One region of the Streptomyces sp. NPDC031554 genome, then DNA from elsewhere that is predicted to be linked to it. Evidence: riboswitches for the same ligand, from Rfam matches in the RefSeq annotation. Region 1 holds a riboswitch; each other region holds the start of a gene.
What was found. A riboswitch is a leader RNA that binds a small molecule or an ion and turns the genes downstream of it on or off. The one in region 1 is predicted to bind cyclic di-AMP.
Positions count from the first base shown of each region.

Region 1 (4,185 bases):
ACCAGACCGTACGGCCCGCCGCCAGCAGCGGGTTGAGGGTCGGGCGGCCGAGCAGGCCGGCGTGCGGGGAGCCGAGGGCCCGGGCCGCCGCACCGGCGTCGAGCACGTGGTCGCCGAGCCGTACGCCGACGGTCCGCTGCCCGGAGCCGGAGCCGGAGCCGGAGCCGGAGTCGGAGTCGGAGTCGGAGCCGGAATCGGAGTCGGACAAGGACTCGGAGTCGGACAAGGACTCGGAGTCGGACAGGGAGAAGACGCCGTACGGGAGGTTGTGCGGGCCGAAGGGGTCGCCCTCGGGGAGGTCGAAGGGGGCCAAGGGGGGCATCGGGTGCTGCCTCACTTTCCTGCTCGCCATCTGTTCGCCAGGTCTGCGCCTGCGTTCGCCGTGGCCGGGTGCCGGCCACGCGCAGGTGCTCCGCGGGTGCTCTGCGGGTACGCCGAGCCGCGGCACACGTTACGGCCGACCTCGCGGGAGGGACACCGCGGCGGCACCGGAGCGACACGGGAACGAGAACGGGAACGACGACGGGAACGACACGGGGACCGCGGACGAGGCGGTCCGGCAGGAGCGCTCGGCCTCCGTTCGCGCGCGGTGAGTCAGGCCCGGCCCGCACCGGACGGACCCGGGCCCGCACGGGCGCCGTCGAACCCGCCGGACGCGTCGACCGGTGGCGGCGCGCGGCCCGGACGGGAAGGAGGCGGGCGCCGAACCGGGGGTGAGTGGGAGCCCGTTGCGGTCCGTATTCTCTGATCATGGCCGCACCCATCGCACCCGCCGCGCGCTGCGCGTACCCCCTCGTCGCCACCGACCTGGACGGCACGCTCCTGCGCGGCGACGACACCTTCTCCGACCGGTCGCTCGACGCGCTCGCGAGGGTGGCGGCCGCCGGCGCCCGCCACCTCGTGGTGACCGGCCGGCCGGCCCCCCGCGTACGGCCGCTGCTGGACGTCCTGCGCGGCCGCGGGCTCGCGGTGTGCGGACAGGGCGCGCAGCTGTACGACGCCGCGACGGACCGTCTGCTGTGGTCGGTCACCCTGGACCGGGAACTGGCCGAGACGGCGCTCGGCAAGATCGAGGCCGAGGTGGGCGAGGTGTACGCGGCGGTCGACCAGGACGGCGTCGACGGGCTCACGCTCATCGAACCGGGCTACCTGATGCCGCACCCGACGCTGCCGGCCCTGCGCGTCGCGGCGCGCGACGACCTGTGGTGCGAGCCGATCAGCAAGGTCCTGCTGCGCCATCCCACGCTGTCCGACGACGAGTTGGCGGCGACGGCCCGTTCGGTGGTCGGCTCGCTGGCCACCGTCACGATGTCCGGGCCGGGCACGGTGGAGCTCCAGCCGTGCGGCGTCACCAAGGCGACCGGACTGGCCCTGGCGGCCGAGCACCTCGGACTGCGGCCGCAGGACACGATCGCCTTCGGCGACATGCCCAACGACCTGCCGATGTTCCGGTGGGCGGCGCACGGCGTGGCGATGGCCAACGCCCATCCGGAACTCAAGGCGGTGGCGGACGAGGTGACGACGTCGAACGAGGACGACGGCGTGGCCGTCGTCCTCGAAAGACTGTTTCCCTAGGGCCCGCCCGGCGGATCACGCCGGAGACGCGGGCCCCGTCACCGAGGCCCCCGCCCCCTGGCGGACCGGTGGGGGGCGGCCGTCAGTAGGCGCCGAAGACGTTGTCGATGGAGCCGTACCGCTGGGCCGCGTAGTTGCAGGCGGCGGTGATGTTGGCGACCGGGTCGTACGGGTCGAAGGCGGTGCCGGCCACGTGGTACGCGGCGAAGGTCGGGTCGATGACCTGGAGCAGGCCCTTGGACGGGATGCCCGCGGCCGCGTTGGAGTCCCACAGGTTGATGGCGTTCGGGTTGCCCGAGGACTCGCGCATGACGTTGCGGTGGATGCCGTCGTAGGTGCCCGGAATGCCCTTTTCGGCCATGATCGCGAGGGACTCGCGGATCCAGCCGTCGAGGTTGTCGGTGTACCCGGCCGTCGTGGTGGCCGACGTCGTGGTGGCCGCGGAGGCGCTGGTCGAGCCGATGAGCGGGAGGGCCAGCACGGCGGCGCCGGTGGCGGCGACGGCGAGGGTGCGGGCGAGGCGGGTGCGGCGGGGCTGAACGGCGGCAGACATGCGAAAGGTTCCTCTCCAGCGCCTGCGAGGTGAGCTGTCGGGTTCGGGCTGGAAAGTGCCCGGCCGGTCGCCGCGGGGAGGCGGCGACGCGACTTCACCCCGAGCCGGTCCGGTGCGTGCGTGACGTACGGTCCGGCGACTTACCTGGGTCCCCCGCTCCTGCCGTGCGTGAGTGTCGGTCGATGGGAGCCGGGCGGCGGCAGGATGAGGCGTCTGCCCGACAGGCCGGGAACGTATGCGAGAGCGCGTGTCCGGAACAAGTGCCGGATTCACAGATCGCCCCTATTGACCTTGATCGGGGGAATGTGTCTGCTTGATCCTTTGTGTTCACCGGGCGCCAACTCGCCGAAGAACAAAGCGGAATCACAGCTTCCGATCCGGAGCGGCCGCGCGGGCGCGCAGTGAGCCAACTCACCAGCGTCCACAAGAAGGGTAAAACGGGCATTGAGTCTCAAGTCCCTTTTAAAGGGGCGTGCGTGAGGGCGCGTGCGGGGGGTGTGCCTTCGACGGGCCGGGAGGAACGTCGTCCCGTCGCCCCCTCGTTCCCTTCGTGCGTGCCGCTCCGGCCGCCGCCGGACGTGCCCGTCGACGCCGCCGCCGCGGGGCGGGCTCGTCCGGCGGCGGCCGGCGTGTGAGGGCGTGGGCGAGGGCTTCGTCGGGCAGACGGATGCGGAGGCGTTCGTGGGCGTCTCGCGGGTGCCTCGCTGAGGCGTCTCGCGGGGGAGGGGAGGACGGATGCACGGGTGCGCGGCTCCCTCCCGCGGGGGCGACGCAGGGGCGTGTCCGGTCGCCGCGGCCGGGAAGGGGCGCGGCCGGCCGGCCGGGATCGCCGGCCGGAACCGTCGGGCGGGGGTGTCGGCCGGAACCGTCGGGCGAGGATGTCGGCCGGTTCCGCGACCCGCCCGGACCGCTCGTACCGGCCGCCCGCCAGGCCGTTCTCACCGGCCGCTGCCACCGACCGGTCGGCGACATGACGGTCGCGATCCGGAGCCGTCCGGCCGCTCGGGGCGCGCCTCCCGGTCGGGCGAAGTTCGAGACGGGGGGACGTGGGGCCTGTCGGTGATCGAAACGTGACCGGATACGCTGACTTGAGTGAGGGCAGCGACCTATCGACAAGCCGCGTAATCGCCAGAAGACACCAGCAGACAGGAGACCCCTCGTGACCGTCGTCGGGCCGTTCGGGCTGAGCGTGCGGGACCAGGCTCTGGAAGCCGATGTCCAGGCCGGATTGACGGCTGTCGAGGAAGGCTTGCTCGAGGCCACCAAGAGCGAGGTCCCGTTCATCACGGGGGCCGCGCAGCACCTGGTCAGGGCGGGTGGGAAGCGGTTCAGGCCACTGCTCGTGATGCTCGCCGCGCAGTTCGGCGACCCGTACGCGCCCGGCATCGTGCCCTCCGCCGTGGTGGTGGAGCTGACCCACCTGGCCACGCTCTACCACGACGACGTGATGGACGAGGCCGAGGTGCGGCGCGGGGTCCCCAGCGCGAACACCCGCTGGGGGAACTCGGTCGCCGTCCTCACCGGCGACTTCCTGTTCGCCCGCGCCTCCCACATCCTCGCCGACCTCGGGCCCGAGGCGGTGCGGGTGCAGGCGGAGGCGTTCGAGCGGCTGGTCACCGGACAGATCCTGGAGACGGCCGGGCCCACCGACGGACGGGACCCCGTCGAGCACTACCTCGACGTGCTCGGCGGCAAGACCGGCTCGCTGGTCGCGGTGTCGTGCCGGTTCGGCGCGATGATGTCGGGCGCCGACGAGACGGTCGTGCACGTGCTCACCCAGTACGGCGAGCGGCTGGGCGTCGCCTTCCAGCTCGCCGACGACGTGCTCGACATCGCGTCGGACTCGCACGAGTCGGGGAAGACGCCCGGGACGGACCTGCGGGAGGGCATCCCCACGCTGCCGGTGCTGCGGCTGCGCGAGCGGGCCGCCCGGCTGGCCCTGCCCGAGGACATCGCGCTGTGCGAGCTGCTCGACTCCGACCTCAGCGACGACGCCCGGCTCGCCGAGGCGCTGGCGGCGCTGCGCGGCCACCCCGCGCTGGAGCAGGCCCGGCGGG
Region 1 is NZ_JBVIKX010000001.1:1,124,332-1,128,516, reverse strand. It holds gene fahA (fumarylacetoacetase) at 1-313, opposite strand, end outside; gene ACZ5FU_RS05015 (HAD family hydrolase) at 751-1,575, shown strand; gene ACZ5FU_RS05010 (transglycosylase SLT domain-containing protein) at 1,658-2,128, opposite strand; cyclic di-AMP (ydaO/yuaA leader) riboswitch at 2,133-2,313, opposite strand; gene ACZ5FU_RS05005 (polyprenyl synthetase family protein) at 3,288-4,185, shown strand, end outside.

Region 2 (4,185 bases), on a different contig from region 1:
CTTCGCCGGGTTCCTCTGGCTGCTGTTCGAGGTCGGAGCCAAGCAGTAGACGCCAAGCAGTAGACGCCGAGCAGCGCAGGCCGAGCAGCGGACACCGGGCGATGGGCCCGGTCCGGTGCTCGCCGGCCGGCCGGCACCGGACGCCGGGAGCGCCCGCTCAGTCGAGCAGGCGCTCCCGGAGCCGTTCGCGGGTCTCCGGGGCCAGCCCGAGGCCCTGCTCGAGGTAGGCGTCGACGCCGCCCCAGGTCTCCTCGACGGTGCGGAAAGCGGCCGCCAGGTACTCGGCGCGGGCGTCGAAGAGGGGGCTCAGCAGTTCCATGACCTCGGGGGAGTACGCCTCGGCGGAGGTGCCGTTGCGGCGCACCCGGTAACGGCGGTGCTTGGCGTTGGACTCCAGGTAGTCGGCCAGGATCGCCTCGTGCTCCACGCCCACCGCGAGCAGCGTCACGGCGATGGACAGGCCGGCCCGGTCCTTGCCCGCCGCGCAGTGCATGAGCGCCGGGACGCTGTCCTCGGCGAGGGAGTGCAGCACGCGCGAGTGCTCGCCCGTGCGCTCCGTCACGATCGAACGGTAGGAGGCGATCATCCGGCCGGCCGCCTTGCCGTCGCCGAGGATCTCCCGCAGCTGGTCGATGTCGCCGTCGCGGACCATCTTCCAGAACTCGGCCCCGTCCGCCGGGTCGGAGAGCGGCAGGTTCACGTTGCGCACGCCCGGCAGCTCGACGTCCGGGCCCTCCAACCGCTGGTCCGCCGCGTTGCGGAAGTCGAAGACCGTGTGCAGGCCCAGCGAGGCCAGGAACGCGGCGTCCTCGTCGGTGGCGTGCGCGAGGTGTCCGCTGCGGAACAGCACGCCGTGACGGACCCGTCGGCCGTCGACGGTCGGCAGGCCGCCCACGTCCCGGAAGTTCCGCACTCCGGCCAGCTCGGGCTCGGTCGACGGGATCTGCTGCGTCACGGGGGCTCCTCCCGGTCGTCGGTCCCGGCCGGCGCGGCTCGACGTGGCCGACGGAACACCTCCCTGACCATACGACACGCACGCCCGGGGCAGACGGGTCCCGGGCCGGGCCTTCGAGAGCTCCGCCGGCCCCGCGCGCACCGGCGTCCGGCGCGCGGACGTGCCGGCGGCGGCCGCCCCGGAAGGACCGGCCGGGCACGTGGCCGAGGTGCGTCCGGGGCGTGTCCGGCCGCGTGGTGTCCCTGATGCGGAAGTTGTCCATCCGCGCCGCATATGCGAATTCCGTCCGAATTGAAGCATTCGCTCCAACTGGCTCCGGAATAAGGGGTTCTGGATCCAGGTCGCGTGAGCAGCGTCATATCCGTGACCCTCAGTCGCCCGTCATGTTCACGTAATACGCCTGTTTCACCGAGCTGTTCACCGGAAAACAGGCCTCTCGATTCACGCAGGGTCACCGGCGATCCCTCCGGGGGATCAAGAGAAATGCCCGGCGGGTACAACCTTCGCTTGTCCCCGTGCGTCGCGGTCGCTTACGTTCCAGACCAATCCGGACGGACGCCCAATCCTGCCGCCGACCGGAAGTCCGCACACCCACCCGTGAACGGCAGGAGCGGGGGACCCACAGGCAGTACCGCCTGTTCCGGTCTCCGGAACGGCTAGGGGTAAAGCCGCGCCCCGGCGCGGCCGGACATCTCCAGTCCGCACCCGACAGCTCACCTCGCAGGCGCCGGAGAGGAATTCGTCATGCCCGCCAAGGGTAAGCACCGCCGTCCGAAGACCCAGCGCTTCACCCGCTCCATCGCCGCCGCCGGAACCGGTGGCGCCGCGCTCGCCCTCCCCCTCATAGGGGCCACCGGTGCGCACGCCGCACCGTCGCAGTCGGCGGCGCAGGCGGTCTCCGAGGCCTCCGGACCCTCCGCCGCCCAGGAGAAGGCCGTCCAGGCCGCCCCCGTGGCGCAGAAGTCCGCGAAGTCCGCCACGACCTACACGGTGCGGTCCGGCGACTACCTCTCGAAGATCGCGGACGAGCAGGACGTCAGCGGCGGCTGGAGCCGGCTCTACGCGGACAACCGTGAGGCCGTCGGGAGCGACCCGTCGCTGATCCACCCGGGTCTGAAGCTGTCCATCGGCAAGAAGGCCGCGACGGGCACGACCGGGTCGCCGTCCGGTTCCTCCGCTTCCTCCGGTTCCTCTGCTTCCTCCGGTTCCGCCTCCTCCTCGTCGAAGCAGTCCTCGGGCTCCTCCGCGAAGTCGTCGGCGTCCTCGAAGTCGTCGTCGTCCTCCTCGGACTCCGCGAACCAGGGCTCCACGAAGTCCTCCTCGCAGGCGTCCACCTCGCAGGCCGCCGGGAACGCCGCCGGCTTCGCCCTCCCGGTCTCCGGCGCCACCGTCGGCACCCCGTACAAGATGTCCGGCAGCATGTGGTCCAGCGGGTACCACACCGGTGTCGACTTCGTCGTCCCCACCGGCACCTCGCTCAAGGCCGTCGGCGCGGGCACGGTCGTCTCCGCGGGCTGGGGCGGCGCGTACGGCAACCAGGTGGTCATCAAGCTCGCCGACGGCTTCTACGCCCAGTACGCCCACCTGTCCTCGCTCTCCGTCTCGGCCGGCCAGTCCGTCTCCGGCGGTCAGCAGATCGGCCTCTCCGGCGCCACCGGCAACGTGACCGGCCCGCACCTGCACTTCGAGATCCGCACCGGTCCCGGCTACGGCTCGGACGTCGACCCGCTCGCCTACCTCCGCTCGCACGGCGTCTCCGTCGGCTGACCCACCGTCCGGCCTCCCGCCCGACGCGCCGCCGAAGGCCGGCCCCGAACCCCGGGGCCGGCCTTCGGCGTTCCCGCACGCGCGCACCGGCGCACACCGGCACCGGCACCCGCACTCACCGGCGCCCGCGCCCGCGTACCCCGGTGCCCGCACCCGCGCACACCCACACCCGCGCCCGCGCGACCTGGAGCCATTTCCGGATCGAGGACTTCCGGGTGTGGTCGTCGTACCGGCATCGGTGACGAGGGGCTTATTCCCGCATTGGCCAAGTCTTTAGGAGTGGCTTATCTCACCGACCGTCAACCCCTTCCTACGGTCGCGTAAGTCACATTCGAAGGTGAATCATGAACGGCTGTGGCAGACGATTCGAAGAATGACGACAGTTCAGTGATCGGGTCGTACGTGGCGGTGGGGGACAGCTTCACCGAGGGCGTCGGCGACCCCGGTCCCGACGGGAGGTTCGTCGGCTGGGCCGACAGGTTCGCGGTGCTCCTCGCGGACCGGCGGCCCGAAGGCGACTTCCGGTACGTCAACCTCGCGGTGCGCGGCAAACTGCTCGACCAGATCGTGGAGGACCAGCTTCCGCGAGCGGCCGAGATGGCGCCGGACCTGGTCTCCTTCTGCGCGGGCGGCAACGACATCCTCCGTCCCGGCACCGACCCCGACGAGGTCGCCGAACGCTTCGAGCGGGCGATCGCGGCCCTCACCGCGGCGGCCGGCACCGTGATGGTGACGACCGGGTTCGACACCCGTGGCGTCCCCGTGCTCAAGCATCTGCGCGGCAAGATCGCCACCTACAACGGACACGTGCGCGCCGTCGCCGACCGGTACGGCTGCCCAGTCCTCGACCTGTGGTCCCTGAAGTCCATCCAGGACCGACGGGCCTGGGACGGCGACCGGCTCCACCTGGGGGCGGAGGGCCACACGCGGGTGGCGCTGCGCGCCGGCCAGGTCCTCGGCCTGGAGGTGCCCGCCGACCCGGAGCAGCCCTGGCCGCTGCTCCCGCCGCGCGGCACCCTGGAGATCCGGCGCGACGACGTGCAGTGGGCGCGCGAGTACCTGGTGCCGTGGATCGGGCGGCGGCTGCGCGGGGAGTCCTCGGGCGACCACGTGACCGCCAAGGGCACGCTCTCGCCCGACGACATCAGGATGCGGATCGCCGCGGTGGCCTGAGCCCGGCGCGAGCCCGACCGGCGCGGCCGGCCGTTCCCCCGGGGGGCGGCCGGCCACGCCACGGGCGAGGCGGACGCGCGTGGTGCGGGCCCGTGCCGCCCGCGACGATGCGGCGGTGCCGCCCGCGACGATGCGGCGGTGTCACCCGCGACGGTGTGCGGACCCGCCCGCGACGCGGTGTGCGGACCCGCCCGATCCGGCCTCAGCGCTCCCGGGCGTCCGACGGCTCCGCCACCGGACCCAGTTCCCGGGCCAGCGCCTCCTCCACCCACTCCTGCGCGCGGCTGCGG
Region 2 is NZ_JBVIKX010000008.1:39,693-43,877, forward strand. It holds gene ACZ5FU_RS21255 (DUF6126 family protein) at 1-49, shown strand, start outside; gene ACZ5FU_RS21260 (tyrosine-protein phosphatase) at 158-955, opposite strand; cyclic di-AMP (ydaO/yuaA leader) riboswitch at 1,534-1,695, shown strand; gene ACZ5FU_RS21265 (M23 family metallopeptidase) at 1,700-2,722, shown strand; gene ACZ5FU_RS21270 (SGNH/GDSL hydrolase family protein) at 3,110-3,895, shown strand; gene ACZ5FU_RS21275 (TetR/AcrR family transcriptional regulator) at 4,098-4,185, opposite strand, start outside.
Region 2: another riboswitch for cyclic di-AMP. It lies ahead of ACZ5FU_RS21265 (M23 family metallopeptidase); the one in region 1 lies ahead of ACZ5FU_RS05010 (transglycosylase SLT domain-containing protein).

Region 3 (4,185 bases), 190 kb from region 1:
CTCGTCCGGGATCTGGTCGGAGTCGGCGACCAGCGCGACCCGCTCCAGGAAGTCGGAGAGCGAGCCGGTCGCCTCGCCCTCGCCGGACTCCTGCTCGAACTCCAGCGCCACGGCGGCGAGTTCCTGCAGGTTCTCGATGCGGGTCTCGTCCTGCGGGTCGGTGGAGGCCTGCAACTCGGCCAGATAGCCGGTGCGTTCGAGCACGGCCTCCAGGACGGTCGCCGGTCCCGCGCCCGACTCGACGACCGTGCGCAGCTCCTCCATCAGCGTGTTGAACCGCTTGACGGCGTTCGTGGAGCGCGCGGCCATGCCGTAGGCCTCGTCGACGCGCTTGAGGGCCTGCGGGAAGCTGATCCTCTCGCGCTGGGAGAGGGCGTCGATCATCGCCTCGGCGCGCTCGCCGATGCCGCGCTTGGGCACGTTGAGGATGCGGCGCAGCGGGACCGAGTCCTCGGGGTTGGCGAGGACGCGCAGGTAGGCCAGGACGTCCCGGACCTCCTTGCGCTCGTAGAAGCGGACACCGCCGACGACCTTGTAGGGCAGGCCGACGCGGATGAAGACCTCCTCGAAGACGCGGGACTGCGCGTTGGTCCGGTAGAAGAGGGCGACGTCGCCGGCCTTGGCCTTGCCCGCGTCCGTGAGGCGGTCTATCTCGTCGGCGACGAACTGTGCCTCGTCGTGCTCGGTGTCGGCGACGTAGCCGGTGATGCGCGCGCCCTCGCCCGCGTTGGTCCACAGGTTCTTGGGGCGGCGGGACTCGTTGCGCTCGATGACGGCGTTGGCGGCGGTGAGGATCGTCTGGGTGGAGCGGTAGTTCTGCTCCAGCAGGATCGTGGTGGCGTCCGGGTAGTCCTCCTCGAACTGGAGGATGTTGCGGATGGTCGCCCCGCGGAAGGCGTAGATCGACTGGTCGGCGTCGCCCACGACGCACAGCTCGGCGGGCGGCAGGTCGTCCGCGCCCCGCGGCGCGTCCGCCGGGTGCTCGACGGAGCCGACGAGCTCCCTGACCAGGGCGTACTGGGCGTGGTTGGTGTCCTGGTACTCGTCGACGAGGACGTGCCGGAAGCGACGGCGGTAGTGCTCGGCGACGTCGGGGAAGGCGCGCAGCAGGTTGACCGTCGTCATGATCAGGTCGTCGAAGTCGAGGGCGTTCGCCTCGCGCAGCCGCGACTGGTACATGGCGTAGGCCTGCGCGAGGGTCTTCTCGAAGCCGTCGGCCGCCCGGGCGGCGAAGTCCTCCTCGTCGATCAGCTCGTTCTTCAGGTTGCTGATCTTCGCGCTGAAGGACTTGGGCGGGAAGCGCTTGGGATCGAGGTCGAGGTCGCGGCAGACCAGGGCCATCAGGCGCTTGGAGTCGGCGGCGTCGTAGATCGAGAACGACGAGGTGAAGCCGAGCCGCTTGCTCTCGCGGCGCAGGATGCGCACGCACGCGCTGTGGAAGGTCATCACCCACATCGCGTTCGCCCGCGGGCCGACGAGCTGCTCGACGCGCTCCTTCATCTCGCCCGCGGCCTTGTTGGTGAAGGTGATCGCGAGGATCTGGCCCGGGTGGACGTGCCGCTCGGCGAGGAGGTGGGCGATGCGGTGGGTCAGCACGCGCGTCTTGCCCGAGCCGGCGCCGGCGACGATGAGCAGCGGGGTGCCTGAGTGGACGACGGCCGCGCGCTGGTTGTCGTTGAGCCCCTCCAGGAGCGCCGCCGCGTCGACCGGGGGGCGGGGGGCGCCGTCGCGGTAGTGGGTGTCCCGGTCCGGCGGCACGTCGAACTTCCCGCCGAACAGATCGTCCGGGACCGGCTCCGGAAGGTGATCGTCCTCGGGCGGCGGCGGGGGTTCCTCGTGGTGGCCGCGGGGGGCCTGGAGGTCCGCCAGGAAGCTGTCGTCAAAGAGGCTGCTCATCGCTCTCCGAGTCTAGGCCGCCGCACCGACAGCCCGAAGCCGTCCGGGAAACATCCCCCGCCCCTCACCGAACGGGGCGCCCCCGGCACCGTCGGTGACGCCGGGCGGCAAACCTTCCCGAGGTCACGAAAATGTATCGGGCATATCACCCACCAACCTTCACAGGGGGCACACCGGTTGGCTACCGTGCCGGGCAGGCCGCTCGACCCCCTCCGGCGAACCTCGCCGGGCCGTGCGGCCTCCGCCGAGTCCGGTGCGCCCCGCGGCGACCGGAGCCGGGGACCCACCGAGACCTTGGGGTGAATCGGCTCACTCCCGCGGGAGGCGAGCCGTAGGGCAACCCTTCCACGCATCCGCCCGAACCCGACAGCTAACCCGGTAGGCGGAGCATGGAAGGAGTCGCCTCCCTTGGCGTCGCAGCACCGCAAGCCGCGTCCCGCGAGCACGCGCATGGCAGGCATCCGCACGCCCGCCCTCGCCACCGCCGCCCTCACCTCGGTGGCCCTGCTCTCGCAGACGGCCACCGCCGCCCCCTCCGCCGACGACAGGCCGAGCCTGGAGGAGGTCGAGAAGAAGGTCGACGACCTCTACCGCCAGGCGGAGACGGCCACCGAGAAGTACAACGCCGCCAAGGAGAAGACCGGCAAGCAGCGCAAGAAGGTCGACACCCTCCTCGACGACGTCGCGCAGCGCGCCCAGAAGCTCAACGACGCGCGCGCGGAGCTGGGGGCCTACGCCGCCGCCCAGTACCGCACCGGCGCCACCGCCCCCGACACGGCGACCTTCCTGCTCGCGGACTCCCCGCAGGACTACTTCGACCAGACGCAGCTGATGGGCCGGGTGACCGACCGCCAGAAGGTCGCGGTCGACGACTACTTCGCCGACCAGGCGGAGACGATGAAGAAGCGCGAGGAGGCCTCCCGGAGCCTTCAGACGCTCACCGACTCGCAGGACGACCTGAAGACCGCCAAGGCCACCGTCCAGAAGAAGCTCGGCTCCGCCCGCGCGCTGCTGTCGCAGCTGACGGCCGAGGAGAAGGCGCGGCTGGCGAAGATCGAGGAGCAGAAGCGGCAGGAGGCCGCCCGCAAGGCCGCCGAGCTGGCCGAACAGCAGGCGGAGCAGGCGGCCGCGCGGCAGGAGAGCGCCGGCGCGTCGGACCCGGCGGGCACCGGCACGTCGACGCCCTCGTCGCCCTCGACGTCCTCGGCGTCTCCGTCCCCCTCCACGGATTCCTCGTACGCCACCAAGGCCGGGAAGGCGCTGGCGTTCGCCCGCGCGCAGATCGGCAAGCCGTACGTGTGGGGTGCGACCGGTCCGGACTCCTACGACTGCTCCGGCCTCACCCAGGCCGCCTGGAAGGCCGCCGGCGTCTCCCTGCCGCGCGTCACCTACGACCAGGTGAACGCCGGCACGACGGTCTCCCTCTCCGCCGCGCAACCCGGTGACCTGGTCTTCTTCTACGCCGACGTCACCCATGTCGGCATCTACATAGGCAACGGCATGATGATCCACGCCCCGAAGCCCGGCGCGTACGTGCGCGAGGAGTCGATCTACTACGACGGGGAGTCGTCGATCCACAGCGTGGTGCGCCCGGCCTGACGGAACACCGCCCGCGCGGGCGTGCGGCGCCCGTGCGGGCGGGGGCACCCGTGCGGGCGGCGGCCGGGTGTCCTGCGCCCGCGCGTTTCTCGCCGCCCCCGCGCGCGTGCGCCGGGGGAAGCCGCCGCGCGCTCCCCAGTGCCGTGGCGGGCGACGTTCGCCCGTGAAGGAGCGGCGTCCGGTGCGTGCTCTCGGCGTGTCGGCCGGAGTCCCTCGTACGGGACGTACCCGGGTCTTCGGCCGGTGCGGCGAGAGTGCGTGCCGGGCGTCGCGACGGGGCGGACGTCGCCTGTCGCGGCACTAGCATCGGCGGCATGCCCCGCATCTCTCCCCTCCGCGCCTGGTGGGCCGCGCGTCCACCGGCGGCCGGGGCCGCCGTGACGGCGACCGGCATCCTGTCGGTCGGCCTGCGTCAGACGGGGTACGGCCTCCTGTCCGACGTCACCCTGGCGCTGGCCTGCGCGGCCTGGCTGGCGCTGGCGGCGGACTTCGTCCTGCGGCTGGTGCACGAGCGCGAGCGGTGGCGGGCCGAGGCGGGCACGCCGGCGGCGCTCATGGCCGTGTCGGCCACCACCGTCCTCGGCACCCGGCTCAGCGCGGCCGACCGGTCCGTCCTCGCCTGGGCGCTGCTGGCCCTGGCCGCGGTGCTGTGGCCGGTCCTCATGGTGGACGTCGTACGGCGCTGGGGCC
Region 3 is NZ_JBVIKX010000001.1:938,735-942,919, forward strand. It holds gene pcrA (DNA helicase PcrA) at 1-1,896, opposite strand, end outside; cyclic di-AMP (ydaO/yuaA leader) riboswitch at 2,129-2,296, shown strand; gene ACZ5FU_RS04100 (C40 family peptidase) at 2,347-3,495, shown strand; gene ACZ5FU_RS04105 (tellurite resistance/C4-dicarboxylate transporter family protein) at 3,810-4,185, shown strand, end outside.
Region 3: another riboswitch for cyclic di-AMP. It lies ahead of ACZ5FU_RS04100 (C40 family peptidase); the one in region 1 lies ahead of ACZ5FU_RS05010 (transglycosylase SLT domain-containing protein).

Region 4 (4,185 bases), on a different contig from region 1:
GCCTGTCCGAGGGGCAGTCCTCGCGCCGCACCAGCCCGTCCTTCTCGAGCCGCGTCACGGCGTACGTCAGCCTGCTGCGGGTGACTTTCAGGTGCTCCGCCAGATCGGTCATGCGCAGCCGCCGCTCCGGCGCCTCGGAGAGATGGGCCAGGATGGAGTAGTAGGCGTGGGGCATGCCGGCCTCCTGCTGGAGCTGCCGGTCGATCGCGTCCTCCAGGAGGAGGTATCCGGCGATGTACGCGCGCCAGGCGCGCTGCTCCTCAGGGGTGAGCCAGCGAGTCGTCATGCGCCCAGTGTAGTTTTGTTTCAAACTTGAACCAAGCGTTGCCGTGCCGCCGGTTCCCGTCCCCGCCGCCCCGGCTCGGCCCCGCCCCCGATCCCGATCCCGCCCCGATCCCGGAGAGACCCGCGCCGATGCCGTACCCGTACGTCCTGCTGTCCGCCGCCGTCTCGCTCGACGGTCACCTCGACGACACCGGCCCCGACCGGCTGCTGCTGTCCGGCCCGGCCGACTTCGACCGGGTCGACGAGGTGCGGGCCTCCGTCGACGCCATCCTGGTCGGGGCCGGCACGATCCGCGCCGACAACCCGCGCCTGCTGGTCAACTCGCCCGTGCGCCGTGCCGCCCGGGTGGCCGCGGGGAAACCGGAGTACCCCCTCAAGGTCACGGTCAGCGGGACCGGCGAGCTGGACCCGGCGGCGCGGTTCTGGCACACCGGCGGGGAGAAGGTCCTCTTCACGACCGACGCCGGCGCGGACCGCGCCCGCGTCCTCGGCCTCGCGACGGACGTCGTCCCGCTGGGCCCCGGCCTCGACTGGCGCCGGCTGCTGGAACACCTCCACGACGTGCGGGGCGTACGGCGCCTCATGGTCGAGGGCGGCGGCGCGATCCACACCCAGCTCCTCCAGGAGGGCCTTGCCGACGAACTCCAGCTCGTCCTGGCCCCCCTGTTCGTGGGCGACCCGGACGCGCCCCGGATGTTCGGCCCCGGCGGCTACCAGGGCGGGCGCCTGCGGCTGGTGGGGACCCGGCGCATCGAGGACGTGGTCCTCATGACGTACGAGCCCACCGCACCGGGCGCCGGACCGCTGCCCGCCGCCGCCGACCGGCACTGGCTGGCCCTCGCCTGCGAGCTGGCCGCCGCCTGTCCGCCGTCGCGGACCGCGTTCAGCGTCGGCGCGGTCGTGGTGGCGGCCGACGGCACGGAGCTGGCGCGCGGCCACTCCCGCGAGGCGGGCGATCCCGTCGTCCACGCCGAGGAGGCGGCCCTCGCCAGGATCGACCCCGCCGACCCCCGGCTGGCCGGCGCGACCGTCTACAGCAGCCTGGAACCCTGCGCCCGGCGCTCCTCCCGGCCGGCCCCCTGTGCCCGCCTGATCCTCGACGCGGGCGTGCGCCGGGTCGTGACGGCCTGGCGGGAGCCGGACACCTTCGTCACCGACGCCGACGGGAGCGGTCTGCTGGCCGCGGCGGGCGCCGACGTCGTCGTCCTTCCCGAGTACGAGGAGCAGGCGAAGGCACCCAACGGCCATCTGCTCCGCCGGACCCCCTGACCCGCCCCCGGCCGGGCCCCGGCCTCCTCCCCGGCGGGACCCTGGGCCGGGCCTGTCGGTCCGCCCCGGTTCCGGCAGTGGTTCCGGCCGCGGCTCCGGCCGTGGTTCTGAGCGTCCCCCGCATGGCGTAGACTGGTGTCACACCGACGCGGGGTGGAGCAGCTCGGTAGCTCGCTGGGCTCATAACCCAGAGGTCGCAGGTTCAAATCCTGTCCCCGCTACTCAAGGCCGAGGGCCGGAATCCGATCACTGGATTCCGGCCCTCGGTGCGTCCGGCCGGCCTTTCGCGTCACACACGGTGAACGCCCCGGAGCCCTGCGCACAACATCTGAGTCACCATCAAAATCCCGATGGCTCCTGAACGTTTCGAGCGGACGGTCAACTCGCCCGTTTTTCACCGCTCCTGGGGCGAAAGTCCAGGCCCTGAATGTTGTTGATCAAGTCGAACGGCTTGGAATCCCGCCCCCGCGTCTATTAACGTTCGATAACGCAGCGCGGTCGTCCCAGCCGTCACAGAGGCGGCTCCGTGCGCACGCGCCGAATCCCGCGAGGGAACCGGGGAACCACCAACTTGGGGTGAATCACGCGGAAGCCGCCGTACAGTCACGGCCGGTATACGCGCGTAGGAGACCTTCCCGCTCCGAACCCGTCAGCTAACCCGGTAGGCGACGGAAGGAAAGGAGTGCGCCCGCGTGGCGTCCAACCGGCCTGCCCCAGAAGCCCCCGCCGTGCCCGGCCAGCAGACCTTCGGCTACGGCACCTACCGCAGCGACGAGGGCCCCTGGGAGGAATGGAACCCCACCGCGGATTCCGTTCGCCCGGTGCGGGGCAAGCACCGTGTCGCCAAGCAGCGCGGCGGACTCGCCCGCAGCTCCACCGTTCTCGGCGTCGGCGTCATAGCCGCCGTCGGCGGCGCGGGCATGGCCAGCGCCAACACCGGCAAGTCGCCGGTCTCCATCTCCATGCCGGACCTCCCCTCGGTGGGTTCCCTCATCTCGGACGACGACACCCCCGAGGAGGCGGCGCCCGCGCTCAGCGCCTTCGGCGCCTTCGGCACCGAGACCGCCGCCGCCGACAGCGCCGACAGCGGCGCCGACGCCGGAGAGGCACTGCGCAACCGGATCATGGCGCAGGCCGAGTCGCAGCAGACCCAGGTCGAGACCAAGGCGCAGGAGGCCGCCGAGGCCGCCGCGGCCAAGGCCGCCGCCGACGCCGCCGCCAAGGCCGAGAAGGAGGCCGCGGCCAAGGCCGAGGCCGCCAAGAAGAAGGCCGCCGAGGAGGCCGCCAAGAAGGCGGAGGCCGAGCGCCTCGCCGAGCTGGCCAAGCAGTACGCGCTGCCGACCTCCTCGTACACGATCACCTCGACCTTCGGCCAGGCCGGCGCCTACTGGTCCTCCGGGTACCACACCGGCCTCGACTTCGCCGCCCCCACCGGCACGCTCATCAAGGCCGTGCACAGCGGCACCATCACCTCGGCCGGCTATGACGGGTCGTACGGGTACAAGACCGTGCTCACCCTCGAGGACGGCACCGAGATCTGGTACGCCCACCAGTCCTCCATCGGCGTCAGCGTCGGCCAGAAGGTCGCCACCGGCGACATCATCGGCCGCGTCGGCGCCACCGGCAACGTCACCGGGGCCCACCTCCACCTGGAGGTCCACCCCGGCGGCAGCAGCAGCGGCATCGACCCGGGCGCCTGGCTCCGGGGCAAGGGGCTCACCCCCTGAGGTCCTCCGGGAGGTGTCACGGGGGTCGGTGAGGTCTGCGCCCGGATGTTTCCCGGATGTTCGTGAACCCCGGCCGGAGGTGCGGAATGCGCGCCTCCGGCCGGGGCGTTGTCTTCAGGCATGACTTCTCTGCGCAAGCTCGGCTCCTCCGACCTCGAGGTCTTCCCGCTCGCCCTCGGCGGCAACGTCTTCGGCTGGACCGCGGACGAGGCGGCCTCCTTCGCCGTCCTCGACGCCTACACGGCCGCCGGCGGCAACTTCGTCGACACGGCCGACTCCTACTCGGCGTGGGTCGAGGGCAACCGCGGCGGGGAGTCCGAGACCCTCATCGGCAAGTGGGTCAAGGCCCGCGGCAACCGCGACGACGTCGTGATCGCCACCAAGGTGAGCCAGCACCCCGACCACCAGGGGCTGTCCGGCGCCACCATCAAGGCCGCCGCCGACGCCTCGCTGCGGCGCCTGGGCACCGACCGCATCGACCTCTACTACACCCACTTCGACAAGCCCGAGGTGCCCGTCGAGGAGATCGTCGGCGCGCTCGACGAACTGGTGAGGGCGGGCAAGGTGCGGCACATCGCCGCCTCCAACATCTCGCCCGGACGCCTCCGCGCCTCCCTGGAGTTCTCCGACCGCGAGGGCCTCGCCCGCTACGTGGCGCTCCAGCCGCACTACAACCTGGTCTCCCGCGACACCTACGAGGGCGAACTCCAGGACCTGGTCGCCGCGTCCGGCCTCGCCGCCGTGCCGTACTACGCGCTGGCGTCCGGCTTCCTCACCGGCAAGTACCGCCCCGGTACGACGGTCGACAGCGCCCGTGCCCAGGGTGCCGCCCGCCACCTGGAGACCGGGCGGGGCCAGAAGGTGCTCACCGCGCTGGACGAGATCGCCCGTGCCCACGACGCCG
Region 4 is NZ_JBVIKX010000003.1:711,393-715,577, forward strand. It holds gene ACZ5FU_RS11875 (MarR family winged helix-turn-helix transcriptional regulator) at 1-286, opposite strand, end outside; gene ACZ5FU_RS11880 (dihydrofolate reductase family protein) at 415-1,554, shown strand; tRNA gene ACZ5FU_RS11885 (tRNA-Met) at 1,702-1,775, shown strand; cyclic di-AMP (ydaO/yuaA leader) riboswitch at 2,080-2,237, shown strand; gene ACZ5FU_RS11890 (M23 family metallopeptidase) at 2,247-3,281, shown strand; gene ACZ5FU_RS11895 (aldo/keto reductase) at 3,402-4,185, shown strand, end outside.
Region 4: another riboswitch for cyclic di-AMP. It lies ahead of ACZ5FU_RS11890 (M23 family metallopeptidase); the one in region 1 lies ahead of ACZ5FU_RS05010 (transglycosylase SLT domain-containing protein).